Regions from separate parts of the Variovorax sp. PBL-H6 genome, predicted to be linked through region 1. Evidence: riboswitches for the same ligand, from Rfam matches in the RefSeq annotation. Region 1 holds a riboswitch; the other holds the start of a gene.
What was found. A riboswitch is a leader RNA that binds a small molecule or an ion and turns the genes downstream of it on or off. The one in region 1 is predicted to bind thiamine pyrophosphate.
Positions count from the first base shown of each region.

Region 2: linked by a shared signal. The riboswitch ahead of G3W89_RS17180 (purine-cytosine permease family protein) and the one ahead of thiC (phosphomethylpyrimidine synthase ThiC) in region 1 are both predicted to bind thiamine pyrophosphate.

Region 1 covers NZ_LR594659.1:5,191,623-5,206,262, forward strand. The annotation lists gene G3W89_RS24610 (carboxyl transferase domain-containing protein) at 1-607, opposite strand, end outside; gene G3W89_RS24615 (AMP-binding protein) at 640-2,343, opposite strand; gene G3W89_RS24620 (isovaleryl-CoA dehydrogenase) at 2,370-3,542, opposite strand; gene G3W89_RS24625 (AraC family transcriptional regulator) at 3,723-4,742, shown strand; gene G3W89_RS24630 (hypothetical protein) at 4,818-5,015, shown strand; gene G3W89_RS24635 (HAD family hydrolase) at 5,049-5,741, opposite strand; gene thiC (phosphomethylpyrimidine synthase ThiC) at 5,779-7,662, opposite strand; TPP riboswitch at 7,741-7,847, opposite strand; gene G3W89_RS24645 (rhodanese-like domain-containing protein) at 7,875-8,852, opposite strand; gene G3W89_RS24650 (DUF3047 domain-containing protein) at 8,855-9,697, opposite strand; gene G3W89_RS24655 (YchJ family protein) at 9,903-10,331, opposite strand; gene G3W89_RS24660 (helix-turn-helix transcriptional regulator) at 10,435-11,169, shown strand; gene iaaH (indoleacetamide hydrolase) at 11,254-12,774, opposite strand; gene G3W89_RS24670 (acyl-CoA dehydrogenase family protein) at 12,879-14,009, opposite strand; gene G3W89_RS24675 (glutamate carboxypeptidase) at 14,029-14,640, opposite strand, start outside.
Region 2 covers NZ_LR594659.1:3,634,478-3,649,117, reverse strand. The annotation lists gene G3W89_RS17190 (FAD-dependent oxidoreductase) at 1-832, opposite strand, end outside; gene thiD (bifunctional hydroxymethylpyrimidine kinase/phosphomethylpyrimidine kinase) at 859-1,728, shown strand; gene G3W89_RS17180 (purine-cytosine permease family protein) at 1,673-2,992, opposite strand; TPP riboswitch at 3,076-3,187, opposite strand; gene ilvD (dihydroxy-acid dehydratase) at 3,241-4,935, opposite strand; gene G3W89_RS17170 (LysR family transcriptional regulator) at 5,036-5,971, shown strand; gene lgt (prolipoprotein diacylglyceryl transferase) at 6,038-6,871, shown strand; gene G3W89_RS17160 (GntR family transcriptional regulator) at 6,928-7,596, shown strand; gene G3W89_RS17155 (malonyl-CoA decarboxylase) at 7,593-9,065, shown strand; gene G3W89_RS17150 (Bug family tripartite tricarboxylate transporter substrate binding protein) at 9,138-10,127, shown strand; gene G3W89_RS17145 (enoyl-CoA hydratase/isomerase family protein) at 10,124-10,885, shown strand; gene G3W89_RS17140 (malonate--CoA ligase) at 10,898-12,442, shown strand; gene G3W89_RS17135 (carbon-nitrogen hydrolase family protein) at 12,445-13,494, opposite strand; gene G3W89_RS17130 (helix-turn-helix domain-containing protein) at 13,662-14,618, shown strand.

The DNA.
Region 1 (14,640 bases):
TCGACTCGTCGCTCATCGCCGGCACGTAGGCGCCGCCGGCCGTGCACGAACCCATGACCACGGCGATCTGCGCGATGCCCTGGGCGCTCATGTTGGCCTGGTTGTAGAAGATGCGGCCGAAGTGATCGCGGTCGGGGAAGACCTCGTCCTGGTTCGGCAGGTTGGCGCCGCCGGAGTCGACCAGGTAGATGCAGGGCAGGCGGTTCTGCTCGGCGATCTCCTGCGCGCGCAGGTGCTTCTTGACCGTGATCGGGTAGTAGGTGCCACCCTTCACCGTGGCGTCGTTGCACACGATCATGCAGTCGACGCCGCTCACGCGGCCGATGCCGGCGATCAGGCCAGCGCCGGGCGCCGCGCCGTGGTACATCGCGTGGGCTGCCAGCGGCGCGATCTCGAGGAAGGGCGTGCCCGGGTCCAGCAATCGGGCGACGCGCTCGCGCGGCAGCAGCTTGCCCCGCGCAGTGTGCTTGCTGCGCGCGGCCTCGCCGCCGCCGGCCTCGACCTTGGCGAATTGCGCGTGGAGGTCTTCGACCAAGGCGCGCATGGCAGACGCATTGGCCTGGAATTCAGCGGAGCGGGCGTTGAGCTTGGTTTCTAGTTGAGTCATGGTTCAGCGGGGTTCGAATGCAAAGTCCGTCGTCATGCGGTCTTTTCCTCTCCAAGTCCCAGCTGCGCCTTCATCGCCTCGCGGATCTTGAACTTCTGGATCTTGCCGGTCACGGTCATCGGGAATTCCTTGACGAACTCGATGTAACGCGGGACCTTGTAGTGCGCGATCTGGCCCTTGCAGAACTCGCGCACCTCGTCGGCCGAGAGGGTCTGGCCGGGCTTGGGGATGATCCATGCGCAGAGCTCCTCGCCGTACTTCCTGTCGGGCAGGCCGACCACCTGCACGTCCTGGATTTTCGGATGTCGGTAGAGGAACTCCTCGATCTCGCGCGGATAGATGTTCTCGCCGCCGCGGATCACCAGGTCCTTGATGCGGCCGACGATGTTGACGTAGCCCTCGGCATCCATGGTGGCGAGGTCGCCGGTGTGCATCCAGCCCTCGGCGTCGATGGCTTCGCGGGTTTTCTCCTCGTCGTCCCAGTAGCCGTGCATCACCGAGTAGCCGCGGGTGCAGAGCTCGCCCGAGGCCCCGGGTGCAACGATGGCGCCGTTCTCGGGATCGACGATCTTGACCTCGAGGTGCGGCTGCACCTTGCCTACGGTGGAGACACGCTTTTCCAGCGGCGTGTCGGTCGAGCTCTGGCAGCTTACCGGGCTGGTCTCGGTCATCCCGTAGGCGATGGTGATCTCGGAGAGATGCATCTGGTCGACCACGCGCTTCATCACCTCGGTGGGACAAGGCGAGCCGGCCATGATGCCGGTGCGCAGCGTCGAGAAATCGAACTCCTTGAAGCGCGGATGGTCCAGCTCGGCAATGAACATGGTGGGCACGCCATGCAGCCCGGTGCATCGCTCGGCCTGCACGGTCTGCATCACCGTGAGCGGATCGAAGCCGTCGTTGGGATACACGATGGTCGCGCCGTGGGTGAGGCAGGCCAGATTGCCCAGCACCATGCCGAAGCAGTGGTAGAGCGGCACGGGGATGCAGAGGCGGTCTTCCGGCGTGAGCTTCATGCATTCGCCGATGAAGAAGCCGTTGTTGAGGATGTTGCGGTGGGTCAGCGTCGCGCCCTTCGGAAAGCCGGTGGTGCCGCTGGTGAACTGGATGTTGATCGGGTCGGTGGCCTTCAGGGTCTTCGCGATCGCGGGCACGCGCGGGTCATCGGCCTTTCCCTGCTCGACCAAGGTCGAGAAGCGCATGAGGCCGGGCAGCTCCTCGTGCTCGCCGAGGCGATCGATCCAGGCCACCGTGCGCAGTTGCGGCAGGCGCGCCGCCTGCAGCGCGCCGGGCTGCGCGCTCGCGAGTTCGGGCGCCAGTTCACGCAGCATGCCGACGTAGTCGCTGGTCTTGAAGCGCTGCATCGTGACCAGCGCCTTGCAGCCGACCTTGTTGAGCGCGTACTCGAGCTCGGACGTCCGATAGGCCGGGTTGATGTTGACCAGGATGAGCCCGATTCTTGCGGTGGCGAGCTGCATCAGCACCCAGGCCACGTTGTTGTGCGACCAGATGCCCACCCGGTCGCCGGTCGCCAGTCCCAGCTGCAGCAACGCGCTGGCGAGCCGGTCGGCTTCGCGCTGCAGTTCGAGGTAGCTCAGGCGGCGTTGCTCGTGCGCGCTGACCAGCGCATCGCGATCGCCCTGCCGTCGGGCCATGTCGTCGAAGAAGTCGCCGATGGTCTGCTCGATCAACGGGACATCGGTGGTGCCGCGATCGATGCTTTGAGTCAATGGCATGTGCGGTCTCCTCTGAAGTCCACGCCCTACGCCGTCTCCGCGAACAACTCGCGGCCGATCAGCATACGCCGGACCTCGCTCGTGCCCGCACCGATCTCGTACAGCTTGGCATCGCGCCAGAGCCGCTCGACCGGGAAGTCCTTGGTGTAGCCCACGCCGCCCAGCGCCTGGATCGCTTCGCCCGCCATCCAGGTCGCCTTCTCGGCGGAGTAGAGGATGGCGCCGGCCGCGTCCTTGCGGAAGGTGCGCGCATGGTCCTTGCGATCGCACGCCTTGCCGACCGCGTAGACATAGGCGCGGGTGGCCTGCCAGGTGGAGTACATATCGGCCAGTTTTCCCTGCATCAGCTGGAACTCGCCGATGCTCTGGCCGAACTGCTTGCGCTCGTGGATGAAAGGGAGCACCGCATCCATGCAGGCCGCCATGATCCCCAGCGGGCCGCCGGAGAGCACCGCGCGCTCGTAGTCGAGGCCGCTCATCAGCACCTTGGCGCCCTGTCCCTCGCCGCCCAGCACGTTCTCCTCGGGCACCTCGCAGTCGTCGAAGAACAGCGGGAACGTGTTGGAGCCGCGCATGCCCAGCTTGTCGAGCTTGGTGCCAGCCGAGAAGCCCTTGAAGTCTTTCTCGACGATGAAGGCGGTCATGCCGCGCGCGCCCATCTCGGGCTCGGTCTTGGCGTAGATGACGAGCGTGTCGGCATCGCCGCCGTTGGTGATCCACATCTTGCCGCCGTTGAGCACGTAGCGATCGCCTTTCTTCTCGGCGCGCAGCTTCATGCTGACCACGTCGGAGCCGGCATTGGGCTCGCTCATCGCCAGTGCGCCCACATGCTCGCCGCTGACGAGCTTGGGAAGATACTTCTTCTTCTGCGCCTCGCTGCCGTTGCGGTGGATCTGGTTGACGCAGAGGTTGGAATGCGCGCCGTACGAGAGGCCGACCGAAGCCGAGGCGCGCGACACCTCCTCCATGGCGACGATGTGGGCCAGGTAGCCCAACTCGGTGCCGCCGTATTCCTCCTTCACCGTCATGCCGTGCAGCCCGAGTTCGCCGAGCTTTCTCCAGAGGTCGTGCGGAAAGAGGTTCTCGCGGTCGATCTCGGCAGCACGCGGGGCAATCTCGTTGGCGGCGAAATCTGCCACCGCGTCGCGCAGCGAATCGATGGTCTCGCCGAGGTCGAAATTGAGGCCGGGATCGTGCATGGGGGTGTCTCCTTGGATGGGGATTCGTTTCCCGCGCCGAAAAACATCCCGCGCGGGCAGTCGCAGCTTACGCCGCTTGCCGTTGCATTTGGCGTCACAATGGTTGCATATCGCGCCATCGAAATCTCGTCTCTCGTGACCGCTTCTCCCTTCAAGCCGGCTGGCCGCGCGGCCACACCCATGGCCTTCGTCCGAGCGATCGTGCAGGGCTACCAGCGGTATGGCAAGGATCCTGCCGGAGCCTTGGCACAGGCACGGATTGCGCCGCGCGAGCTGCACTTGCAGGAAGGCCGCGTGACCGCGGCCCAGTTCGAGGCGCTGTCGGGACATGCAATGCAGGAGCTGGACGACGAGGCGCTGGGCTGGTTCAGCCGCCGCCTGCCCTGGGGCACCTACGGCATGCTGTGCCGTGCTTCGCTGAGCTCACCCGACCTCGGCGTTGCCATCAAGCGCTGGTGCCGCCATCACCGCCTGCTGACTTCCGACATCGGTCTCGAACTCCAGGTGGCGGGCGGCGTGGCCACGGTGTCGATCCGCGAGAACGTGGACCTGGGCGATCTGCGCGAGTTCTGCCTGGTGTCCAACCTGCGCTTCCTGCACGGCTACGCCTCCTGGATCATCGATTCGCGGGTGTCGCTGCGTGCGGCCCGCTTTCCTTTCGATGCGCCGCCGCACCGCGATGCCTATCCGCTGATGTTCGGTGGCGAGCTGCAGTTCAAAGCCGAAGCCGCCAGCTACAGCTTCGACGAGCGCTACCTCGCACTGCCGCTGCGCCGAGACGAGCAGGCGCTCCGGACCATGCTGCGGCGCGCGTTGCCGCTGACGGTGCTGCAGTACCGCCGCGACCGGCTGTTGGGGCAGCGGGTGCGCGAGCTGCTGCGCGCCCACGGTCGGCAGGCAGGCACGGCCGAGGCACTGGCCGCGCTCCTGAACCTCTCGGCCCGGACCCTGCACCGCCAATTGCTGGAAGAAGGCGTCTCGCTGCAGCAGCTGAAGGACGCAGTGCGCCACGAACAGGCGGCCGAGCAATTGCGCCGCACCGAACGCCCGATCAAGAACATCGCGCTCTCCGTCGGTTTTCGCAATGAGAAAAGCTTCTCGCGCGCCTTCCGGGCCTGGGCCGGCGTGACGCCCGGCGAATTCCGGCGAGCCGGCGCAGCCGACGCACCAGGAAGCTTGCCTCGGCGCGACAATTCGTGACAAAGTTCGCCGCTGCGCCGGACGCCGCTCGCCAAGCGGATTCCGGCTCCGTTTTTCTGGCCATAGGATCGAGGCATGCACATCCCGGACACCGACACTTCCGAATACGCGGCTCTGATCGAGTTCGCCGCCACCTCCGGTCGGTCGCGCATCCATCCGAACGTCGAGCAGAATGCCGGCCAGCTCATCGCCCGTTTCTGGTCAGCCCGCGCCCAGGCCATGACCGAGGCGGTGGCTGCAATGGCCAAGGCCGCGACCCAGCGTCGCAGCTGAGCCCTTTCTTTCTCGCTTCTCCTCGCCTGCGCCTCAGACCGAAGCGCCGCGCCATCCCGCCAACAACGAGGGCAGCTCCGCCATGTCGTTGAACACATGCGCCACGCCGACGGCGCGCAGTGCCTCGGGGCCGCTGTGGCCCAGGTCGGAGGGGCTGTAGCCGAACACGGTCGCGCCGGCCGCAACGCCGGCGGTGGCACCGGTCACGGTGTCTTCCACCACGGCGCAGCGCGCGGGGTCTACGCCCAGCGCCGCGGCTGCTGCGAGGTAGACGTCGGGCGCTGGCTTGGAGCGCGGCGTCTCGTGGCCGCTGAAGATGCGGCCCTCGAAGGCGTCGAGCAGGCCGATCTTCTCCAGCTGCAACCGGACCTTGTGCCGGTCCGCGCCCGAGGCGCAGGCAATGCGGCCGGCTGTGCTCGCGTGCAGGCTGCGCACGGCAGAGGGCGCGCCTGCGATCTCGATCAGATCGCGGTCGAGCGCCTCGTTGCGTCTCGCCCGGAACCCGGCAAGCCACTCTGGCGTCACGGCGAAGCCGGTCATGGCCTCGATCAGGGCGGTTTCGTCCTTGACCGCCTTGCCGGTAAAGAGGCGCATTGCCTCGGCGACCGTGAGCTTCCAGCCGAGCTCGCCGAGCATCTCGGCGAGCACGCGGTTGGTAATGGGTTCGGAGTCGACGAGCACGCCGTCGCAGTCGAAGAGGACGGCGTCGAAGGGGATGGAGGGCATGGACTCGATCGTATCAAGCAGCCCCTTCCCCTCTCCTTCAGCTCGGCTGGATCGGGATGTACATCTCGCCGCCCGCAGCCTTGAACTCGGCCGACTTGCCCGCCATGCCGTCGGCCACTGCCTGATCTTCGGCCAGGCCGCGCGCGGCCGCGTACTCGCGCACCTCCTGCGTGATCTTCATCGAGCAGAACTTGGGCCCGCACATCGAGCAGAAGTGCGCCACCTTGCTCGAGTCCTTGGGCAGGGTCTCGTCATGGAATTCGCGCGCCGTGTCGGGGTCCAGGCCGAGGTTGAACTGGTCCTGCCAGCGGAATTCAAAGCGGGCCTTGGACAGCGCATCGTCGCGTGCCCGCGCGCCCGGATGGCCCTTGGCGACGTCGGCCGCATGGGCCGCGATCTTGTACGCGATGATTCCCTGCTTCACGTCGTCGCGGTCCGGCAGGCCCAGGTGCTCCTTGGGAGTGACATAGCACAGCATCGCGGTGCCGGCCCAGCCGATCATGGCGGCGCCTATGGCGCTGGCAATGTGGTCGTAGCCGGGCGCAATGTCGATGGTCAGCGGGCCCAGCGTGTAGAAGGGCGCCTCGTGGCAGTGCTTGAGCTGCTCGTCCATGTTCGCCTGGATCATGTGCATGGGCACGTGGCCGGGCCCTTCGATCATGGTCTGCACGTCGTGCTTCCACGCAATCTGCGTGAGCTCGCCCAGCGTGCGCAGTTCGGCGAACTGGGCCTCGTCATTGGCGTCGGCCGCGCAGCCGGGGCGCAGGCCGTCGCCGAGCGAGAAGCTCACGTCGTAGGCCTTCATGATCTCGCAGATGTCCTCGAAGTGCGTGTACAGGAAGCTCTCCTGATGGTGCGCGATGCACCACTTGGCCATGATCGAGCCGCCACGCGAGACGATGCCGGTGCGGCGATCGGCCGTGAGATGGATGAAGGGCAGGCGCAGGCCCGCGTGAATGGTGAAGTAGTCCACGCCCTGCTCGGCCTGTTCGATCAACGTGTCGCGGTAGATCTCCCAGGTGAGGTCCTCGGCCACGCCGCCGACCTTCTCGAGCGCCTGGTAGATCGGCACGGTGCCGATGGGCACCGGGCTGTTGCGCACGATCCAGTCGCGGGTGGTGTGGATGTTGCGGCCGGTGGAAAGATCCATCACGTTGTCGGCGCCCCAGCGGATCGCCCACACCAGCTTCTCGACCTCCTCCTCGATGCTGGAGGTAACGGCGGAGTTGCCGATGTTGGCGTTGATCTTGACCAGGAAGTTGCGCCCGATCGCCATCGGCTCCACTTCGGGATGGTTGATGTTGGCCGGGATGATGGCGCGCCCGCGCGCGACCTCGTCGCGCACGAACTCGGGCGTGATGAGCTTCGGGATCTGCGCGCCCATCGGGTTGCCGGCGAGGCGCTTCTCGCGCGCGGCATCGGCCAGGTATTCGGCCATCCATTCGCGCTTGCCGTTCTCGCGCAGGGCCACGTACTCCATCTCGGGCGTGACGATGCCGCGGCGCGCGTAGTGCATCTGGCTCACGTTGCGGCCGGCCTGCGCACGGCGCGGCTGGCGCTGGAGCCCAGCGGCGGCGCCGCGCAGTTCGGCGAGCTTCCGGGCATCGCGGTCGGCGTGGGTGGCGCCGTCGTCGAGCATCTGGTGGCTGCGGCCGATATAGGCCTCGGTGTCGTTGCGCTCGGCGATCCAGGCGCCGCGCACGCTGGGCAGGCCGCTGCGCACGTCGATGTCGGCGGACGGGTCGCTGTACGGGCCCGAGGTGTCGTAGAGCGAGACGGTCTCGCCGTTGGTCAGGCGCACGTCCCGCACCGGAACACGCACGTCGGGCCGGCGGGGGCTCGCGATGGCACTTTTGGTCGAGGCTGGGAATGGCTCGCGCGTGAGCGTGAGCAGCGAGGCGAACTTGTCAGGGGCATTCATGCGGGGCACTCCTTCGGGTTGGATGGGTGCTCCGCAATCGCTCCGGATCGGCGCGGCGGAAAAGGGGGGATTCCGTGGCCGGGGAGTCGCAGCTCTTCTTACGCTGGTATGAACCAGTTCAAGTTCGCGGGTTCGGCCGCTTGGCCATCTCAGCACGCATCGCGCGTACACCCCGGAGCGGGACCGATTCTAGGCCCCGCAGGCAGAAAGCATCAAGCCGGATGCGCGGCGACGTCCCGTGCATCGACATCGAGCCGAGCCGGCTCCGAAGCCAACGCCTCGGCAGCGGTCCAGGCCGCGATCCCGCCGGCGAGCACGCGCACCCGCGACAGGCCAGCCTTCGCCAGGAGTCGCGCGGCGGCGATGGCGGTTTCGTCGTTCGGGCAGTCGCAGAACACCACCACCTCGCGCGCGGCCCGCAGTTCGGCCAGGCGGTCCGTCAGCTCGCGGTACGTGATGCCGACGGCACCCGGCACGGACCGGTCATCGATCCTGCGCGATTCGGGAGAACGCAGGTCGACCACCAAGAGACGCGCGCCGGCGGCGAAGGCGTCTCGCAGCGCATCGACTTCGACGTGCACGATATCGTCGACCTTCCGTGCGATACGGCGTTCGCGATAGCGCCAGGCAACGAAGACGGCCAGCAGCAGCGTGCCGACCAGCGTCGCCGTGAGGCCAACGCTCGACATCATTGCCAGCACGTCCTGGATCGCGGCATGGAACAGCCCGCCGAGTGCCAGGAAGCCCAACGCCCAGATCACTGCGGCAAGCGTTTCGTAGGCCATGAAGCGCGCGTTCGACATGCCCAGGGCGCCGGCCATCGGCGGCGCCACCAGCGACACGCCCGGCACGAACTTCGCCGCGATCAGGGACAGCCCGCCCCAGCGGCCGAGAATGGACTCGCTGCGCCGAACACAGTTGTCGGCCGACAGCGAGACGCGGCACAGGAAGCGCATCACCTGGTAGCCCCAGCGCCGCCCGGCCAGGAACCAGGCACCGTCGCCGAGGATGTTCCCCAGCACGGCAGCAAACACCAGCGCAATAAAGGACAGCTGGCCCTCGACCGCGAGGCCGCCGGCCACGACGAGGAAGGGCGCGGCCGGCACCGGTGCGCCCAGGCGGGTCGCCAGCGTGGCGAGAAACACCACGGCGGCGCCCTGCGCGGTAAGAAGAGCGATGAGATCGTTCATCGCTATTCCCCCGTGCCGGCGCGCGTGGGCGGGAGTTGGACCCGGGCGCTGCGAGTCGTTGCGATGCCCCGCAGGTCGATGTCCGAGAAATACGCCAATCCGCGGCCCTGCGTGTTGTCGGCGTCGGCCGATACTGCGATCGCGACCACGTCGGGCAGCGTGTCGCCGGCTTCGTCGCCGAAGGCGCGCTTGTAGTCAGCCAACAGATTGCGGCGCTCGCTCACGAAGACCGCCGGGTTGGCTGCGGCGCCGGACTCCAGCACCACCATGCGCATGCGCTGGGTGAACGCGTTGACGAGCGTGCTGCCCGCTGCTTCTTTCTTGTCCCACACGTAGCAAAGGGCCTCGCTGGGCACTTCCTCGCCAGTGGTGCGGCGCGCCAGTGCCAGGCGGGTGCGCTCACCGAACGACAGGTGATCGGCCGGGAAATCAAAGAAAACGCAGAGCTTGGCGGCGCCGTCATCGCCGGCGCGGGTGCGCAGGTTGGCGTCTTCCACGAAGGTGTCGACGCGCCAGCGCCAGGCCAGCGTGGTGGAGGGGTTGAGCGGCACACGGGTGGCATGCACGAGATTGCCGTAGGACTGGTCGGCCTCGACCTTCAGCACCTTCTGCGCACCCTGCTGGACCACCTCGAAGCGGGTTGGCGCCTTGTTGGGCAGGCTGGTGAAGCGCCAGGGCTGGGGCGCCTGTGCGCCGCGCGCGGCGGAGAAGGGAGTCAGCGCCGCCTCTTCGGCATGTGCGGCCGGCGCGGCGAGCCAGAGGGCGGCAGCAGCGATCGGCGCAGCCAGCATCGCACCGATCCAGCGGAATGCGGTCGGGATGATCGTGCTGTACTTCGTCGCCATGGTGTCCTCGGGGGTGTCGGTGTGTGTTGCGCGGTGTGCTGTCGGAGCGTGAAGAGAGTGTGGGGGCGAGAGCGTCCCGGATAAAGTAGCCAAACGGAATCGGACTGTCGCCGAATCGCGCACAATGCGCGCGCTTGCTATTGAATCTGTAGCAAGGGATGCACGCCGTGTCGGCCCGCGGCGTATTTTCCAGTCAAGGAACGATTCAGCGCATCACCCCGTCGGTGTAGTACCAACGGAGGAGATCGCCCTCGCCTCTCTCGCGCACGAAGCGGCTGCGCTCCGCCAACCGGGTAGCGGCGCCCGATCGATCGCGCTGGCGGGCGACGAACTCGACCTCGGCATGGCTGGCATCGGTCACGACATGGGCGCGCACTTCCAGGCCGAGCCATTTCACGCCCGGCTCGAAGTCGAGGCGATCCGGGCGATGCGAGGCATGCCAGGTCGCCAGCAGGTAGTCGGCCCGCTCGCGCACGAAGGCGGTGTAGCGCGAGCGCATCAGGGATTCGGCGTCCGGCGCCGGTGCCTGCCCGAAGTGGTCCAGGTAGCGGCCGCAGCATTGGGTGTAGCGCAGGGCCGAGCCGGAACGGTCGCGGAGGCCGCAAGGGCAGGAGTCGGGCTGGGGTCTGGACATGAGGCACTGATGCGCAAGGCCAATGATTGTGCAACCCTGAATCGCCCCGATGGCGCATTGCTTTCTCGCACCCTAGGCTCCGGCAAGGACGAGGAGAACGGCCATGTATCTGAAGGCTTCGGAACAGCTGGGCCTGCGCGGCATCTTCGCGCTGCTGGCGGAGGACCAGGGCGAGCGAGAGATCCGCGAGCGCCTGGGCTGGGCACTGCTGGACTTGCTGCGGGCGGACCAGTTCGCTTCCTTCGTGTGGGATGCGGACAGCGGCACCTTCGGGAAACGCGTGGCGCTCAACATGGAGCCGGGCAACCTCGACCGCTATGCGCAGTGGCACCAGCACCATGACCCGATCACCTTTGCGCTCCAGTCGCGCCGCCGTGCCACCCGCGTGACCGAGGTCATGCCGCAGCGTGCGCTCATGCGCACCACCTTCTTCAACGAATTCCTGTCGCGCGACGGGCTGCACTGGGGCATGAACCTGCACGCGTTCGAGGGCGAGAGCGCGCTCGGCGACCTGCGGATCTGGCGGCGACGCGGGCGCGGGGACTTCGGCGCGCACGAGACGGCGCTGCTGGATCTGATCGAGCCAGCCTTCATCGGCGCCTTGCAGCGCGCGCAGCGAAAGGCCTCGCCCGCCGCAGCGCGCGAGGCCGCCTGGGCCAGCCTGAGTGCGCGCGAGCAGCAGGTCGCGCAGGCGGTGAGCGAGGGCCTGACCGACAAGGAAATCGCGCGGCGTGCGGGTGTCGGCATTCCGACGGTGCGCACCTACCTGCGTCGCATCTTCGTCAAGCTGGGCATCGAGCGACGCTCGGCGCTGGGGGGGTGGGTGCCCGGGCGTTGAGATCTCCGGGGCGCACGCTGGACGCGCGGCGGCCGGTGCAACCATCGAGACTTCTTCTTCGGCGCATCGGCAGCGCCGCGCCGTTCACCTCGGCGGAGGCAAGCGCCCGAGTACCCCCTCGACGGCCAGTCCCACCGCCAGCAGCCTGCGGTCGCTCCCCGCCGGCCCATCGAGTTCCAGTCCCACGGGCAAGCCGCTCGCAGCGCCGAGCCCGGAAGGCAGCTGCAGGCCCGGAATGCCGGCGTTGCTGCCGGGATCGGTGTTCTGGATCAGCAGGACGAAGTTCTCCACGCTGCTGGACTCGGGCGTGGCGGCCAATGCCACGCGAGGCACGGTAGGGAAGACCAGCGCGTCGAGGCGATGCCTCCTGAAGGTCTCGCTGTAGAGCTTTTGCAGGGCGGGCCGCGCCTTGCGTATCGCGTTGTCATAGACGGGCTTCGCGTCGACGACGCCTTGCGCGGCAGGCAGCTTGCGCGGCATCACCAGGCCTTCGAAGGTCCCCTTGACGTCGGGACTCGCGATGCCCGCGGCCACTTGCCCGATGTCGACGCCGGCACGGTATTTCGCGAGGTAGCCCGCAAGGTCGTCACGGATCTCGTACAGCACGACCGGAAAGCTGACCGCGCCATTGAGTTCGGCAAGCCGGGGCATCTCGACATCGACGAGCGTGACGCCCGCCTCGCGCAGCTTTGCCAGTGCCGCATCAGTGGCGGCGCGGGTGTCCTCGTCGAGGTTGGCGTAGAAGGCTTTCGCCACGCCCAGCCGCACGCGCTTGAGGTCCGCCGGCACCACCGGCGTGCCGCCGGCAATGACGCGGTCCAGCAGCGCCAGGTCGGCCACCGAGAGCGCCATCGGCCCGGCCGTGTCGCGCGTGTGCGAGATCGGCACGATGCCCTGCTGCGAATAGCGTCCCACGGTGGGACGCAGCGCGGCGCAGCCATTGAACGCGCACGGAATGCGCACCGAACCGCCGGTGTCGGTGCCCAGCGCGGCGGGCGCCATGCGCGCACCCAGCGCTGCGCCATTGCCCGAGGAGGAACCGCCGGCGATGCGCGTCGCGTCATAGGCATTGCGCACGCCGACGTCGGGCCCGGTCTGGAAGGTCGGGTTGTAGCCGGTCACGCCGAAGGCCAGTTCGTGCATGTTGGTCTTGCCCAGCACGACAGCACCGGCGGCGCGCAACTTCGCGACCACGGGCGCATCGGCGCTGGCGACAAAGCCCTTGAGCGCGGGGGTGCCGGCGCTGGCCGGCAGGCCCTGGACCTGGATGTTGTCCTTGATCGCGACCGGCAGCCCGCCGAGCGGCTTGCAGCGACCGCCACTGCGGCGTGCCGCATCGGCAGCCCTCGCGGCCGTGAGGGCGCCTGCCTCGTCCAACGTGATGAAGGCGTTGAGCTGCGGCTTCGCCTTGGCCTGGGCGAGGTAGGCCGTCACCAGTTGCTCGCTGGTCAGAGAGCCGGCGCACAGGCGCTGCGCAGCGTCGCTGGCCGTCAGCGTGGCGAGGTCGAGCGGCGCAACCTGCGCACCCGCGGATGAAGCGAGGGCAGCAGCGCACAGCGCGAGCGCGCCGGTGCGAACGAACGAGACGCAGCATTCGATGGACATGGCGGACGCCTCCGTGAAACGAAGGCCCCATGGTGCGCCGCCGCGTCACGCTTGTCTGTCATCCGTATCGATGACAGCCGACAGCCGACAGCCGCAGCAGCGCCTCAGGCCAGTGCTCGCTGGATCAGGAGCTTCTGGATGTCCGACGTCCCTTCGTAGATCTGGCACACGCGCACATCGCGGTAGATCCGCTCCAGCGGAAAGTCGTTGACGTAGCCGTAACCGCCCAGCGTCTGGATGGCCGCGCTGCAGACGCGCTCGGCCATTTCGCTGGCGAACAGCTTGGCCATCGCGGCTTCCTTCAGGCAGGGCAGGCCCGCATCACGCAGGCTGGCCGCATGCCAGATCAGCTGGCGCGCCGCCTCCAGCTGGGTTGCGCAGTCCGCCAGCCTGAAGCCGACGGCCTGCTGCTCGAAGATCGCGCCGCCGAAGGCCTGGCGCTCCTTGGCGTAGGCAAGGGCGACCTCGAACGCGCTGCGCGCCATGCCCACGCTCTGCGCCGCAATGCCGATGCGCCCGCCTTCCAGCGCGCCGAGGGCGATCTTGTAGCCCTCGCCTTCCTGGCCGATCAGGTTCTCGGCCGGGATGCGGCAGGCGTCGAAGTTGATCTGCGCGGTGTCGCTCGAATGCTGGCCGAGTTTGTCCTCCAGCCGCGTCGCCGTGTAGCCCGGGGCATCGGTGGGCACGATGAAGGCGCTCATGCCGCGCTTGCCAGCGCCCTTGTCGGTGACGGCGATCACGATCGCGATCTGGCCGTTCCTGCCGCTGGTGATGAACTGCTTGACGCCGTCGATGACCCAGCCGTCCGCGTCCTTGCGCGCCGTGGTGCGCAGTGATGAGGCATCGCTGCCGGCTTGCGGCTCGGTCAGGCAGAAGGCCCCGAGCATCCGGCCTTGGGCCAGCGGCTGCAGCCACTTCGCTTTCTGCGCCGCGTTGCCGTAGCGCATGAGGATCGCGTTGACCGGGCAGTTGGTGACGCTGATGGCGGTGCTGGTGCCGCCATCGCCGGCCGCGATCTCCTCGAGCACGAGGGCGAGCGTCAGGTAGTCGAGACCGGCGCCGCCGTCGTCTTCGGGCACGCAGATGCCGTAGGCGCCGAGCGCCGCAAGCCCGGCGTGGGCTTCTTTCGGGAAGAGGTGCTCGCGGTCCCAGCGCGGCGCGTTGGGCCAGAGCTCGGCCTGGGCGAAGGCGCGCACCGCGTCGCGGATCGCTTCCTGGTCGGGGGTCAGCAGCATGGGGACTCCTTGCCAGCGCTTACTTGGAGGCGCCGAGGTCCATGATCAGCTTGCTGGCCATGTACAGGCGGCGGGGGATGGCGTCGATCATCACGTACTCGGCCGAGTCGCTGTGGTAACCGAAACCGGGCAGGCCCAGGCTCTCGATCACCGGCTTGCCCGAGAGCGCGGCATAGGCCGCATCGGTGCCGCCGCCGGTCCGCTCCTCGACGCCCAGCGTGCCCCCGGCCTCCTTGTAGTACGCAACCACCTTGTCCACCAGCTTCTTGCCACCTTCGCCCGCATTGAATGCCGGCCGCCCACGGGTCACCAGCACCTTGACCTCTGCGTCCTTGAGCTTCTTCTTCTGGGCGCGCTCTTCCAGTGTCTTCATGGCGGCGTCGAAGTCCTCGTTGCGTGCATAGCGCACGTCGGCGTTGAGGCTGGCGCTGTCAGGGATGATGTTGGAGACGGCGCCGGCCTTGCCGATGGTCCAGTTGAAGCGCAGATTCTTCGACTTGTCGTCGATGTCCATGGTGCGCAGCACCAGGTCGGAAGCCTCGACCAGGGCGTTGACGCCGAGCTCGGGCGCCGCGCCGGCATGCGAGGCCTTGCCCTTGATGTTGACCTGCACATAGGCGATGCCCGAGGT
Region 2 (14,640 bases), 1.6 Mb from region 1:
GCGTCGAACGCACGCTGGCAGGCGACATGTCCTCGGATTCGATTTCGGTGGCGCCGATCACGAACACCCGGTTCGGCTTGGGTGCGATGTAGAGCGGGTAGCGAGGATGCACCAGGCGCGTGGGCCGTGTCAGCGCGACCTCGGGCGCATGCACGCGGATCACCTCGCCGCGCACCCCGCGCAATGCGTTCCATTGCGGCTGGGCGCCGAGACCGCGGCAGTCGATGACGCGTTCGCCCTCGCCGGGGCGGAAATCATCCAGGCTGCGCGGCGCGTGCCAGTGCAGCTGGACGTTCGGCAGGGCCTCCAGCGTGGCGAGCAGCGCCGCGAGCAGCTCGCGGTTGTCGAGCTGGCCTTCTTCGGGCAGCAGCAGGCCCTGCACGAAGCGGCTGCCCAGCGCGGGTTCGAGTGCGGTGATGCCGGCTCCATCCAGCGTGCGCATTGCGGGCAATTCGGGCACCTGCTCGACGGTGCGCGCCAGCACGCGCGCGAGCCGCGCGGCCTCGGCCGCGTCCTGCCGGTGCCACAGCACCAGCGTGCCTTCGCGCTGGAAGAACACCGGCTGCGCCAGCTCGCCCAGCAGTTCCGGCCAGCGCGTCAGCGCGTAGTGGCCCATGCGCACAACTGAAGGTGGCGCCACAGCGGATTCGGCCAGTGGCGCCAGCATGGCGGCGGCAACGCGCGCGGCCGCGCCATCGGCCTGCGGCCCGCCGGCATCGAAGAGCTCGACGCGGCATCCCGCGCGCGCCAACGCCAGTGCCAGCAGCCGGCCCATGAGGCCGGCGCCCAGGATCGCGGCCGAGGCGAAGGGAAGGGCACTGCGCGAGGTCATCGACACGTCCTCAGCCAGGGCCCGCGATGGGGTGGACCATAATTTTCAACATGACCCCAGCAATTTCCCGTTATGCCCGCGTGCTGTCGATTGCCGGTTCCGACAGCGGCGGCGGCGCCGGCATTCAGGCCGACCTCAAGACCTTTTCGGCCCTGGGCTGCTACGGAATGACGGCGATCACCGCGCTGACCGCGCAGAACACACTGGGCGTCTCCGGCATCCATGGCGTACCGCCGGAATTCCTCAAGGCGCAGATCCGGGCAGTGGTGGAGGACATCGGCGTCGATGCGGTCAAGCTGGGCATGCTGCATGCGCCCGAGGTGGTGGAGGTGGTGGCATGGGCCATTGACCATTACCGCCTCGACAAGGTGGTGCTCGACCCGGTGATGGTCGCCACCAGCGGCGACCGGCTGATCGCGGCCGAGACCGTGCAGGTGCTGGTGCGCGAGCTGTTCCCGCGCGCGACCGTGGTCACGCCCAACCTGGACGAGGCGGCGCTGCTCATCGGCCATGCCATCGATGGTGTCGACGCGCTCGACGATGCGGCGAGCGAGCTGCTTGCGCTGGGCGCGCGCGCTGTATTGCTCAAGGGCGGCCATCTGCCGGGCGACGACGTGGTCGACCTGCTGGCCGAGGCCACCGGCGAGCGGTTGCGTCTTTCGTCCGAGCGCATCGCGAGCCGCAACCTGCACGGCACGGGCTGCACCCTGTCCTCGGCCATCGCGGCGCACCTCGCGCTCGGCTACCCCCTGCCGGAGGCGGTCGAACGCGCGCGCGGCTACGTGGTGGCCGCGATGGCCGCCGGTGCGGACGTGAAGATCGGTGCAGGCCATGGACCTCTCAACCACGGTTTTGCGCCAGTGCCGACGGTCCGCCTGCCGCTGCCTGGCGCGTGAACCAGGCCAGCGCGAAGGTGAAGGCCAGCGTGGGCAGCGCCGAGCCGAGTTGAGGCGCCCACCTGGCGCAGCCGTGGTAGACCGCGATGCCCGCGATCCAGATCAGCGCGGCACCCAGGTCGACGCGGCGCGTGCCCGAGGTGGCGGGCGCCTCCCCGGTGCCCAGCCGGCCGAGGATCACGCCGTAGAGCGGCACGAAGACCGAGCTCAGCAGCAGCAGGAAGGGCTCCAGCGTGTGCATCGGCAGCACCAGCGCAAAGCCGATGCACAACACCGCCAGGGCCAGTCCCCAGCGCTTCACGCTCCAGCGCGGCTTCAGGCTGTGGGCCGACACCGAGCCTGAATAGACGTCGCCATAGGCATTGTCGAGCTCGTCGATGAGGATCAGGCCCAGCGCCACGAGCCCGCCCTGCGCCAGCAGCAGCGCCGTCACCAGGTTGCTGCCCGGCTCGGCCGCACTCGCCACCATCACGCCCAGGCCATAGCACCAGATGTTCGCGAGCGCATAGCCCAGCCAGGTGCCGGAGAAGGCGGCACCGAGTCCGCCGGTGCTGCGCTTGCCGTGGCGTGCGTAGTCGGCCACCAGCGGCAGCCAGGAAACGGGCATCGCGATCACCAGGTCGAGTGCGCTGAACAGGCCCATGCTGCCGTCGCCCGGGCGCGTCCAGAAGGCCTCCAGCCCCTTGGCCTGCAACTGCGCAGCGAACTGCCAGCTGAGCCACAGCAACGACAGCAGCACCAGCGGCAGTCCGAAGCGGCTGACGAAGCGCCGCACCAGCTTGACCATGGAGCCGGCCAGCAGCGCCAGCAGAACGGCCCCCCACAGCAGCGTGGTCAGCATGCCGCCGAGACCGCCCTCGAGCGACCAGCCGAAGGCCTGCTTGCCGATGGCCTGCGTGCCCTCGCGCATGATCACGAGCTCGAAGGTGGTCCAACCGATCAGCTGCACGATGTTGAGCACCACCGGCAGCCGCGCGAAGGCGCTGCCATAGGTCGCGTGCATGAGTCCGGCGCTGGCCAGGCCGCTTTCGCAGCCCAGGCGTGCGGTCCAGGCCAGCAGGCCGGCCCCGATGCACGAGCCCAGCACGATGGCGAGCACGGCGTCGCGCGTGCCGACTGCCGGCACCAGGTAGGCACCGATCTGCATCACCAGCAGGCCGACGCCGAGGCTGAACCACAGCGAGAGGTGGTCGTGCCAGTGGAACACGCGGCTGCTCGCAGCGAGCGGCGTCAGCGCTTCATTGTTCTGGGTTGCGGTTGCCATCCATTTGCTCCATTGCAAAGTGTTTGGCAGGTGGGCGAGGCCGCGGCGGCAAGACCTCCGCGCGAGAGAAGACCGTAGCGCGGCGGCCGCCGGACCAGCTTCCCTGCGCGAGGATTACCTCAGTCAGGTTCAAAGGGACTCTCTCAGCCGGCCTGCGATCCCGTGGGCCGCGGGCCGGCACCCCTAGCGTTGCTTCAGTCGGTCTGGCGAAGCGAGGGCCATTGTAGGCCGCCCGCCAAAGGCCCTGATCAGTACTTGTCGAGCACCGCCCCCGAGCTCGCGCTCGAGGCGTTGAAGGCGAACTTCGCCTGCACCCCGCGCGTGTAGCGCGGCGCCGGCGCCTTCCAGCCCGCGCGGCGCTTGGCGATCTCGGCCTCGGGCACGTTGAGCTCCAGCTTGAGCTGGTGCGCATCGATCGTGATCGAGTCGCCCTCGTTCACGAAGGCGATGGTGCCGCCGGCCGCCGCCTCGGGCGCCACGTGGCCGACCACCATGCCCCAGGTGCCCCCGGAGAAGCGGCCGTCGGTGATCAGGCCCACGCTCTCGCCCAGACCGGCGCCAATCAGCGCGCCGGTGGGCGCCAGCATCTCCGGCATGCCGGGGCCGCCCTTCGGCCCGAGGTAGCGCAGCACCATCACGTCGCCAGCCACGATCTTGCCGTCCAGAATGGCCTGCAGGGCCGACTGCTCGTCGTCGAAGACGCGCGCCGGGCCGGTGATGACCGGGTTCTTCAGGCCGGTGATCTTGGCCACTGCGCCCTCGGGCGACAGGTTGCCCTTGAGGATGGCGAGGTGGCCTTCGGCGTACATCGGTTTCGTGATCGGGCGGATCACGTCCTGATCTGCGCGCGGCTGGTCCGGCACGTCCTTCAGTACCTCGGCGATGGTCTGGCCGGTGATGGTGATGCAGTCGCCGTGCAGCAGGCCTGCGTTCAGCAGGATCTTCATGACCTGCGGGATTCCGCCGGCCTGGTGCAGGTCGACGGCGAGGTACTTGCCGCTGGGCTTCAGGTCGCAGAGCACCGGCACCTTCTTGCGCATGCGCTCGAAGTCGTCGATGGACCACTCCACCTCGGCTGCGTGCGCGATGGCGAGGAAGTGCAGCACCGCGTTGGTCGAGCCGCCGGTCGCCATGATCACCGCCACCGCATTCTCGATTGCCTCCTTGGTCACGATGTCGCGCGGCTTGATGTCCTTCTTGATTGCCTCGATCAGCACCTTGGCCGATTCCTTGGCCGAGTTGGCCTTCTCGTCGTGCGGATTGGCCATGGTCGAGGAGTAGGGCAGCGAGATGCCCAGCGCCTCGAAGGCCGAGCTCATGGTGTTGGCGGTGTACATGCCGCCGCAGGAGCCGGTGCCGGGAATGGCGCGCTTCTCGATTTCCTTCAGGTCCTCGTCGCTCATGTTGCCAGCGGCGTTCTGGCCCACTGCCTCGAACACGCTCACGATGTTCAGGTCCTGGCCCTTGTAGCGGCCCGGCAGGATGGTGCCGCCGTAGACATAGATGGCCGGCACGTTGGCGCGCAGCATGCCCATGAGGCCGCCGGGCATGTTCTTGTCGCAGCCGCCGACCACCAGCACGCCGTCCATCCACTGGCCGCCGACGCAAGTCTCGATGCAGTCGGAGATCACCTCGCGGCTCACCAGCGAGTACTTCATGCCCTCGGTGCCCATGGCCATTCCGTCGGAGATGGTGGGCGTGCCGAAGACCTGTGCGTTGCCGCCCGCTTCCTCGATGCCGGCAATGGCGGCGTCGGCCAGCTTCTGCAGGCCCGAGTTGCACGGCGTGATGGTGCTGTGGCCATTGGCCACGCCGACCATCGGCTTCTTGAAGTCGCCTTCCTCGTAGCCCATCGCGTAGAACATGGAGCGGTTCGGTGCGCGGGACTTGCCTTCGACGATGTTGGCGCTGCGGCGGTTGATCTGAATAGTCTTGGTGTCCATCGTGTCTCTGCTCGTGGGGAAATCGGGGGGAATGCAAGTATCGGACGATTGACTGATTGCTTCCAATCCGATTTTCAAGGCCGATTGATATGCTTGGCGAATGAGAGAAGCCTCCATCGGATTGCGCGCCTGGCGCCAGTTCCTCGCTGTCGCCGAGGAGCTGCACTTCGGGCGCGCGGCGCAGCGCCTGCACATGACGCAGCCGCCGGTGACGCAGGCGATCGCCCAGTTGGAGAAAACGCTGGGCGTCGTGCTCTTCGATCGCACGCGCCGGCGCGTTGCCCTTACGCCGGCCGGCGAGGCGCTGCTGCCGGAGGTGCGGGAGCTGCTGGCCCGCGCTCAGACGCTGCCCGGGCGCGCCCGCGCAGCGGCGGCCGGTGAGCTCGGGCGGGTGCGGCTGGCCTTCGTCTCGACCATCGGCTTCGAGCGCCTGCCTGCCTGGGTGCGCGAGTTCCGCCTGCAGTGCCCGGAGGTCGCGCTCGAACTCGTCGAGGCGACCGGTGATGTGCAGCTCGAGGCCTTCGCGCGCGGCGAGATCGATGCCGGACTGATGCTGCATTCGCCCGGCTTCTCGCCGGCGGGGCTAGAGCGCTTGCCGGTGTCGGAAGAGCCGCTGGTGCTGGCGCTGCCGGCGCGGCATCCGCTCGCGCGCCGCCCGCTGCTGCCGCTGGCCGAGGCGCTGGCCGAGCCGCTGGTGATCTTCCCGCGCCGCATCGTGCCATCGCTGCACGACGCGATCTTCGGGCTCTATCACGCGGCTGGGCGCACGCCGCAGGTGGCGCAGGAGGCGATCCAGATGCAGACCATCGTCAACCTGGTCTGGGGCGGCCTGGGGCTGGCATGGGTGCCCGAGAGCGTGACGCAGTTCCGGCGTGCCGGCGTGGTCTACCGCGCGGCGGCGGAGTTCGCACAGGCCGCGCGGCGCCGGGCGCCCGTGCTGCCGGCCTGCGAGACCAGCCTGGTCTGGCCCGCTGCCGGTGGCAACCCGGCGCTTGCGCGCTTCGTGCAGTTCATTGCTGCGAATGGCTCGCCCTGACAATGACCCCACGGAGGTGGCCGCCGGTGCCGCAGTCGCGCAAAAACCGCGCGGCACAATAGCCCGATGCTGATGTACCCCCAGATCAACCCCGTGGCCTTGCAGCTCGGGCCGATCGCCATTCACTGGTATGGCCTGACCTACCTGGCCGCCTTCGCGCTCTTCTATTTCCTTGGCACGCGCCGTTTGCGGCATGAGCCCTTCCGCTCCATCACCGAGCCCGGGGCCTGGACGCGCAAGGACCTGGAAGACATCCTCTTTCTCGGCGTGATGGGCGTGATCGTCGGCGGGCGGCTGGGCTACTGCCTCTTCTACAAGCCCGGCTACTACCTCACGCATCCGCTGGAGATCTTCTTCGTCTGGCAGGGCGGCATGAGCTTTCATGGCGGGCTGATCGGTGTGATTGCGGCAATGGGCTGGTTCGCACGCTCACGGTCGCGACCTTTCTGGCAAGTGATGGATTTCGTAGCGCCTTGCGTGCCCACAGGGCTGGCTGCCGGCCGGGTCGGCAACTTCATCAACGGCGAGCTGTGGGGGCGCTTCAGCAGTCCCGAGCTGCCTTGGGGCATGGTGTTCCCGCAGAGCGGCTCGATGCTGCCGCGCCATCCCTCTCAGGTCTACCAGTTCCTGCTCGAAGGGTTGCTGCTTTTCGTCTTCCTCTGGCTGTACGCGCGCAAGGAGCGCCGCGAGCGCCGCGTCTCCGCGGTGTTCCTCATCGGCTATGGGGTGATGCGCTTCACGGCGGAGTTCTTCCGCGAGCCCGACGACTTCCTGGGCCTGCTGGCGCTCAACATGAGCATGGGGCAGTGGCTGTGCGTGCCGATGATCCTGTTCGGCGTGTGGCTCTATGCGAGCGCGCCGTCGGCGCAGCCGGCCTACGGAGCGCGCCGGCCGGGTTGATAATTACGCGTAATTACCAATAATGACGAGCGCGCCGGCCTGCTACAACAGCCTCCATGCGCATCGTCCACAGCTCCCTGCACGACGAAGTCGCCGCCAGCCTGCGCGAGGAGATCTTCGCCGGCGCGCTGGCGCCGGGCAGCTTCATCGACGAGGCGACACTGTGCGAACGCCTGTCGATCTCGCGCACGCCCCTGCGCGAGGCTCTCAAGGTGCTGACGGCCGAGGGCTTGCTGCGCCACGAGCCGCGGCGCGGCTGCTTCGTGGCGGAGGTCACGCAAAAGGACCTGGACGACATCTTTCCGGTGATCGCGCTGCTCGAAGGTCGCTGCGCCTGGGAGGCGGCGCGCAACGCCAGCGATGCCGAGCTGGCCGCATTGGAGGCCCTGCACGACAAGCTGGCGCGGCATGCGCGGGCGAAGCGCATCAACGAGTACTACGCGACCAACTTCGCGATCCACGAGGCCATCATCATGCTGGCGGACAACCGCTGGCTCGCCCAGGTCATCGGCGACCTGCGCAAGATCCTCAAGCTCGCGCGCCTGCAGCAATTGCACGCACCGGGTAGGCTGGAGCAAAGCCTCTCGGAACACCTGGCCGTGTTCGCCGCGCTCAAGGCACGAGACAGCGACGGCGCCGAGGCGGCCATGCGCACCCACCTGAACCGCCAGCGCGAGGCCTTGCGAGCCGTCGCCGCGCAACAGAAAGCGAAGCTGATTTCATGATCACCAATGCCTCCGACTGGATCACCCGTAACGTCTCGCGGTTGCGCACGGGCCCCGATGCGCAGGGCAAGGACGCCGCGGGCGCCAAGGGTTCCGCGGCGCCCAAGCGTGCAAGCACCGGCCCGCGGCCACTGGCCGAGCGGCTGGAGGCCACGCTGCGCCGCAACGGCGAGGCGCTGGCGCCACGTGCGCTGCGCCGCGCCCTGGGCGAGCTGCAGGCGGTGATCGATCCACGCATCAGCGAAGTCGAGGCCGGGCGCCGCGCCCATGGCGTGGTCCAGTGGTACGCCGGGCGCGAGCTGGACGAGCGGCGCGACGTCTGGTTGCTGATGAGCGAGCGCTTCGCCCCCGACTTGAACAGGGTCAGCACGGCGCGCGACCACCACCAGGCCGCCATGGGCACGGCCGACGAGCCCCAGGCCGAGGTGCACCTGCGGCGCGCGCTGGTCTCGCCACGCCTGCGCCTGCTGCAGCGCTTCGCCATTGAACCGGAGGGCATGCGCTTCCTGGTGGACCTGCGCGCGCAATTGCTGCCGCACCTCAAGGGCGATCGTCGCCTTTTGCCGCTGGATGCCGAGCTCGAGCACCTGTTCTCGACCTGGTTCGACGTCGCCTTCCTGGACTTGCGGCGCATCAGCTGGGACTCGCCGGCCTCGCTGATCGAGAAGCTGATCCAGTACGAGGCGGTGCACGACATCAAGAGCTGGGCCGACGTCAAGAACCGGCTCGACAGCGACCGCCGCTGCTACGGCTTCTTCCATCCGCGCCTGCCGAACACGCCGTTGATCTTCGTCGAGGTGGCGCTGGTCGACCATATCAGCGAGGGCATCGTGCCGCTGCTCGACGAGGCGGCCGCGCCGGTCAAGGCCGACCGCGCCACCACGGCCATCTTCTATTCGATCAGCAACACGCAGGATGGCTTGCGCGGCGTGAGCTTCGGCGATTCGCTGATCAAGCGGGTGGTCGAGACGTTGCAGGCCGAGCTGCCGCGGCTCAAGACCTTCGCCACGCTGTCGCCCATTCCCGGCTTTCGCAGTTGGTTCGCGAAGAACGCCGGAGTGCTGCTCACGCGGCTGGACGAGAAACGCCAGACGGAGCTGGGCCGCGTGGTCGGCTCGCTGCCGCCCACCGCCGAGCGCGTGCTCGCTGCGGCGGAGGAGGCGAGCACGCTCGATGCCAGGTCGCCGGTGCGCCAGCTGCTGATGAATGCCGCCGCCGAATACCTCGGGCGCGCAACGGCCGAGGGCAAGCCGGTCGATCCCGTGGCGCGCTTCCACCTGGGCAACGGTGCACGCGTGGAGCAACTCAACTGGGCCGGCGATCCCTCGCCCAAGGGCCTGAAGCAAGCCTACGGGCTCATGGTCAACTACCTCTACGATCTCAAGCGGCTCGACAAGCACCGCGCCCTGCTCGCGCAAGGCAAGGTGGCGGTGTCGGGCGATGTGGACGGTCTCTTTCTCAAGGGTTGATCCCTTGAGGGGCCGCAGTGGCGCGCCGTGGGCCCCGGCGCTTTTGTCATCACAACGATAGGAGACACAGCAATGAGCTCAACCTTTCAGCGGCGCGATGTCCTGCGCCTGGCCGCGGCAGGGGCCGCCGTCACGCTCGGCAGCGCGGCATACGGGCAATCGGCCTGGCCGGCCAAGCCGGTGACGCTGGTGGTGCCGTTTCCCGCGGGCGGGGGCACCGATGCCTTCGCGCGACCGCTTGCAGCCCAGTTCTCGAGGGCGGCCGGTCAGTCACTCGTGATCGACAACCGAGGCGGTGCCGGCGGCACCCTGGGGGCGAGCATCGCGGCCAAGGCGCAGCCAGACGGCTATACGCTCTTCATGGGCGCGGTGCACCACGCGATCGCACCGTCGGTGTATCCCAGGCTCGACTACGACATCGAGAAGGACTTCGTGCCGCTGATGCTCCTGGCCAGCGTGCCGCAGGTGGTGGTGATCAATCCCAGGCGCGTGTCGGCCACGACGCTGAAGGACTTCGTCGCCGAGGCCAGGCGAAATCCGGGCAAGCTCAATTACGCCTCCGCCGGTGCAGGCACCTCGCATCACCTGGCCGGCGAGCTCTTCAAGCTGCAGACCAACACCTTCATCACCCACATCCCCTATCGCGGCGCAGGCCCGGCGCTGCAGGACCTGATCGCCGGCAACGTCGACTGCATGTTCGATGGCCTGGGCTCCTCGGCGCAGCACATCAAGGCTGGCCGCATCAAGGCGCTGATGATGGCGGGCAGCAAGCGCAACCCGGCCTTCCCCGACGTGCCGAGCGCGTCCGAGGTGGGCTTGCCGGACTACACCGTCACGACCTGGTACGGCCTGTGGGCACCCAAGGGCACGCCGGCAGAGGTGCAAACCCGGATCGTCGAGGACATGCGCAAGGCGCTGGCCACCGATGAGCTCAAGGCGATCTGGGCCAGCAACGGCGCCGAAATCCCGAATCTCGTCACCACGGCGTACGGCGGATTCGTGAACGCCGAGATCAAGCGCTGGGCCGGCGTGGTCAAGGCGTCGGGCGCGAAGATCGAATGAGGCAGGGGGCCGTCACGCTGGAGCGAGAGGGGCCGATCGCCCGCGTCACGCTCGCGAATCCTGGGCGGCTCAATGCCATGTCCCGTGCGATGTGGCGCGAGTTGCGCGCCGTGTTCGACCAGGCGCTGGCCCATGACGGCTCGCTGCGTTGCGTGGTGGTGCGCGGCGAAGCTGGCCAGTTCTGCGCCGGCGGCGACATCTCTGAGTACCCCTCCTTCCGCTTCGACGAAGCCTCGCTGCGCGAATTCCACGAGAACGAAGTCTGGGGCGCACTCGCGGCCATGCTCGCCTGCGAGCTGCCGCTGGTCGCGCAGATCGAGGGCGCCTGCATGGGCGCGGGCCTCGAGATCGCGAGCTGCTGCGACATCCGCCTCGCTGGCCAGGGCGCGAAATTCGGCGCCCCGATCGCGAAGCTCGGCTTCCCGATGGCGCCGCGGGAGGCGGCCCTGGTGCGCGGCGCGGTCGGCGACACGCTCGCGCGCGACATGCTGCTGGCCGCGAGCGTGCACGGAGCGCAGCGCCTCTGCGATGCCGGCTTCTTGCTGGCCGTGCTGCCCGATGCGGAGGTGGACTCGACGGCGCTGGCGCATGCCCGGCGCGTGGCGGCGCTGGCGCCCGCGGCGGCCCGCGCCAACAAGCGCACACTGGCGGCGATTTCCGCCGAAAGTCTGCTCGCCTCCGCCTACGACTACGCCGATTCGCCCGAGCATCGCGAGGGCGTCGCCGCCTTTTTGGCCAAGCGTCCGCCCGTCTTTTGAACGCACGATGACATGACCGACCCGACCAACGCCAACCTCTTCGCCGCGCTGCGTGCCGCCTTCCCCTCGGACCTCGATGCCATCGCGGTGGAGACCGACGACGGCCTCTACTACGCCTGGCGCGACCTGGAACGCGCCAGCGCCATGATCGCCAACCTGCTCGATGCGATCGGCCTGAAGGCCGGCGACCGCGTCGCGGTGCAGGTCGAGAAGTCGGTCGAGGCCATGATGCTCTACCTCGCGACCCTGCGCGCGGGCTACGTGTTCCTGCCGCTCAACACCGCGTACCGCGAGGCCGAGATCGCCTACTTTCTCGGCGATGCCGAGCCCGCGGTGGTGGTGTGCAGCAGCGCCAACGCCGGCTGGGTGGCGCCTCTCGCAAGCGCGGCCGGCACGCGGCACGTGTTCACGCTCGACGACGACCGCAAGGGCACGCTGCTCGAAGTTGCGGCGCAGTGCAGTGACCAGCACCGGGTGGCGCAGAAGAAGCCCGACGACCTGGCGGCGATCCTCTACACCAGCGGCACCACCGGCCGCAGCAAGGGCGCGATGCTCACGCACCGCAACCTGCAGTCGAACGCCGAGGTGCTGAAGGACTACTGGGGCTGGCGCCCGGGCGCCGACGTGCTGATCCACGCGCTGCCCATCTTCCACGTGCACGGCCTCTTCGTCGCCCTCCATGGTGCACTGATCAGCGGCAGCCAGATGATCTGGCTCAACCGCTTCGACCCGAAGCGCGTGGTGGCCCGGCTGCCCGACGCGACGGTGTTCATGGGCGTGCCCACGCTGTACACGCGCATGCTGGCCGAGCCCACGCTCACGCGCGAGGCGTGCAACAGCATGCGGCTCTTCATCTCCGGTTCGGCGCCGCTGCTGCTCGAGACCTTCGAGGCCTGGCGCGAGCGCACCGGCCACACCATTCTCGAGCGCTACGGGATGAGCGAGACCGTGATGCTCACGTCCAACCCGTACAGTGCCGTACAGGGCGAGCGGCGCGGCGGCACGGTGGGCTTTCCGCTTCCCGGCATACAGCTACGCGTGCGAGACGACGCGGGCCAGCCTTGCGCCACCGGCGAGATCGGTCATATCGAGGTGGCGGGTCCGAATGTGTTCGCGGGCTACTGGCGCATGCCCGAGAAGACCGCGGAGGAGTTCACCCAGGATGGCTTCTTCAAGACGGGCGATGTAGGCCGGATCGACAACATGGGCTACGTGACGATCGTGGGCCGCAGCAAGGACCTGATCATCAGTGGCGGCTACAACGTCTACCCCGTCGAGATCGAGGGCTACATCAACGACATGCCGGGCGTTGCGGAAAGCGCCGTGATCGGCGTGCCGCATCCGGACTTCGGCGAGGTGGGCGTAGCGGTCGTCACACCCAAGCCCGGCGCGGCGCTCGACGGCGAGGCGATCGTCGCCGAGCTCAAGGCCAAGCTGGCGAACTTCAAGATTCCCAAGCGCTGCTTCATCGTGCCGGAGCTGCCGCGCAACACCATGGGCAAGGTGCAGAAGGCGCTGCTGCGGGAGCAGCACAAGGGGCTTTTCGAGGCTGCGTAGCGTCAGGCGGCCAGCGGCAGCGGCGTGCTGCCGGCCGCAAGCTCTGGCTTGGCCACCACGGCCTCGAAAGCACCGGCTTCCGTCTCTGCCGGCCGCTGGAACACCACGGGCTCGCGGCGCGCCTTGTTGAGCAGCAGTTGCGTCACGTCGGGTCGTGCATAGTGGCCGCTCGGGTCGCCGGCCGCCTTGGCGAGCGAGATCATGCCGAGGTCGATGTCGGCTGTCACCAGCCCTTCCTGGTCCTCGGCGAGCGGCGTGCCCAACGGCGCCCCATCGGGTCCATAGATGCGCGCGAAGCCGCCGCCCACCCGCAGCATCTGCTGCTTTCCCGGGTCGGTGCACAGCATGTCGCTCATGGCCTGGGAGACGGTCGCGCAGGGCGCGACCACGAAGCACTGCCCCTCGGCCGCATAGACCTGGCTGGCGGCATTGTTGACCTCGGCCCCGAGCGCGTAGGCCGCCCCGCGGTATAGCGAGAAGCTGGGCCAGGCGGCGCAATGGATCTGCTCGTTCTGTGCATACATCGCGTACTTGCTGAGCGGCTGCAGGTGCTCCCAGCACGAAAGCGACCCGACGTTGCCGATCGCCGTCTCGCACACGGTGAGGTCGGAGCCATCGCCCTCGCCGAAGACGGTGCGCTCCACGTGCGTGGGCTTGAGCTTGCGGCGGGTCTGCACTGTGCGGCCCTGATCATCGATCAATGCCTGGGCGATGTAGAGGCTGCCGCCAGCCCTTTCGCTGTAGCCGAGCGAGACCCAGACCCCATGCTTGCGCGCGGCCTCGCGCACGCGGTCGAACTCGGGCGAGCCGACGACCAGCGAGTTGTCGTGGTAGCGCTGCACGAACTGCATGCCCCACGCAGGCGAGTCGAGCCAGATCCACCAGGGATAGCCCGGTACCCAGGTCTCCGGAAAAGCGATCAGCTGCACGCCCTGCGCCGCGGCCTGGGCGATCAGGTCGACGGTCTTGTCGAGGGTGCCGTCGAGATCGAGGAACACGGGCGCTGCCTGGACGGCGGCGACGCGAAGTCGGGGATGGGTCTTGCTGGCCATGGCGGGCTCCGGAGGGTGAAGGAAGAGGGCCGCACACGCCGCGCGCATCGGGTTTGCGCGCTGGCATGTGGGTTGCTTGAAGCGTAAGTTCGACCCCGCCATTCATCTTGTCCGGATCTCGCGGCGTTCTTGTCCCTGCGTTGCGCGCTGCCTCCGGGAGGCCCCCCATGTCCCAGTTGTTCAGCACCGACGCCGTACCCCGCGACCAGCGCCTTGCGTACTGGACCGACATGATCTGCAACGTCTATGTGCAGCTCGGATGCGACCCGGCGCGAGAGCGCCCGGCCGGCGACTTCAACGGCAGCATCCGCCGCCATGCCTTGCCCAGCCTCGATGTGTCGGTAGTGAACTCCGGCGCGCAAAGCGTGATGCGAACGCCTGGCCACATCGCCCGTTCGACAGATGACTATTTTCTGGTCGGCATCCAGACGGCCGGCCGCGGCGTCGTGCGGCAGGACGGGCGCGACGCCGTGCTCGCCGTCGGCGACTTCGCGCTCTATGACAGCACGCGGCCTTACCAACTGCTGTTCGACGACGCCTTCGAGCAGATCGTGCTCAAGCTGCCCGGCGAACGCCTGCGCAGCGAGCTGCGCCAGACCGAGGCGCTGACGGCAACCACCGTGTCCGGGCGCGAAGGTGCCGGCCACTTGCTGATCAGCATGATCCGCACCTTGCGGGAGGACATCGATGCGCTGCAGCCCGCGTCGGCACTGGCGGTCGCGAACGGCGTGCTCAGCATCCTGGTGGCCGGGCTGCAGACGCTGCCCGCTGCGCGCTCGCCGGGGCTGAGCCACCTCGCGGCCTATCACCTCGCGCGCATCAAGCGCTGCGTCGACGAGCAACTCGCCGACCCGGCGCTGTCGGTGGGCAGCCTGGCGGCGGAGCTCGGCCTGTCGGTAAGCCAGATCCATCGCGTGTTCAGGAGTGAGCCGCTCACGCCGGCGCAGTACATCTGGGAGCGCAGGCTGGAGGCCTGCAGCCGCGACTTGCGGGAGCCGCGCCTCGCGGGCAGCACGGTCAGCGAGATCGCCTACGGCCGCGGCTTCAACGACGCGGCGCATTTCAGCCGAGCGTTTCGCGATCGATTCGGTTGTTCGCCGCGCGAGTGGCGGTCGCGGCACTAGTCGCCTGTCTTGTCGCCTCGCC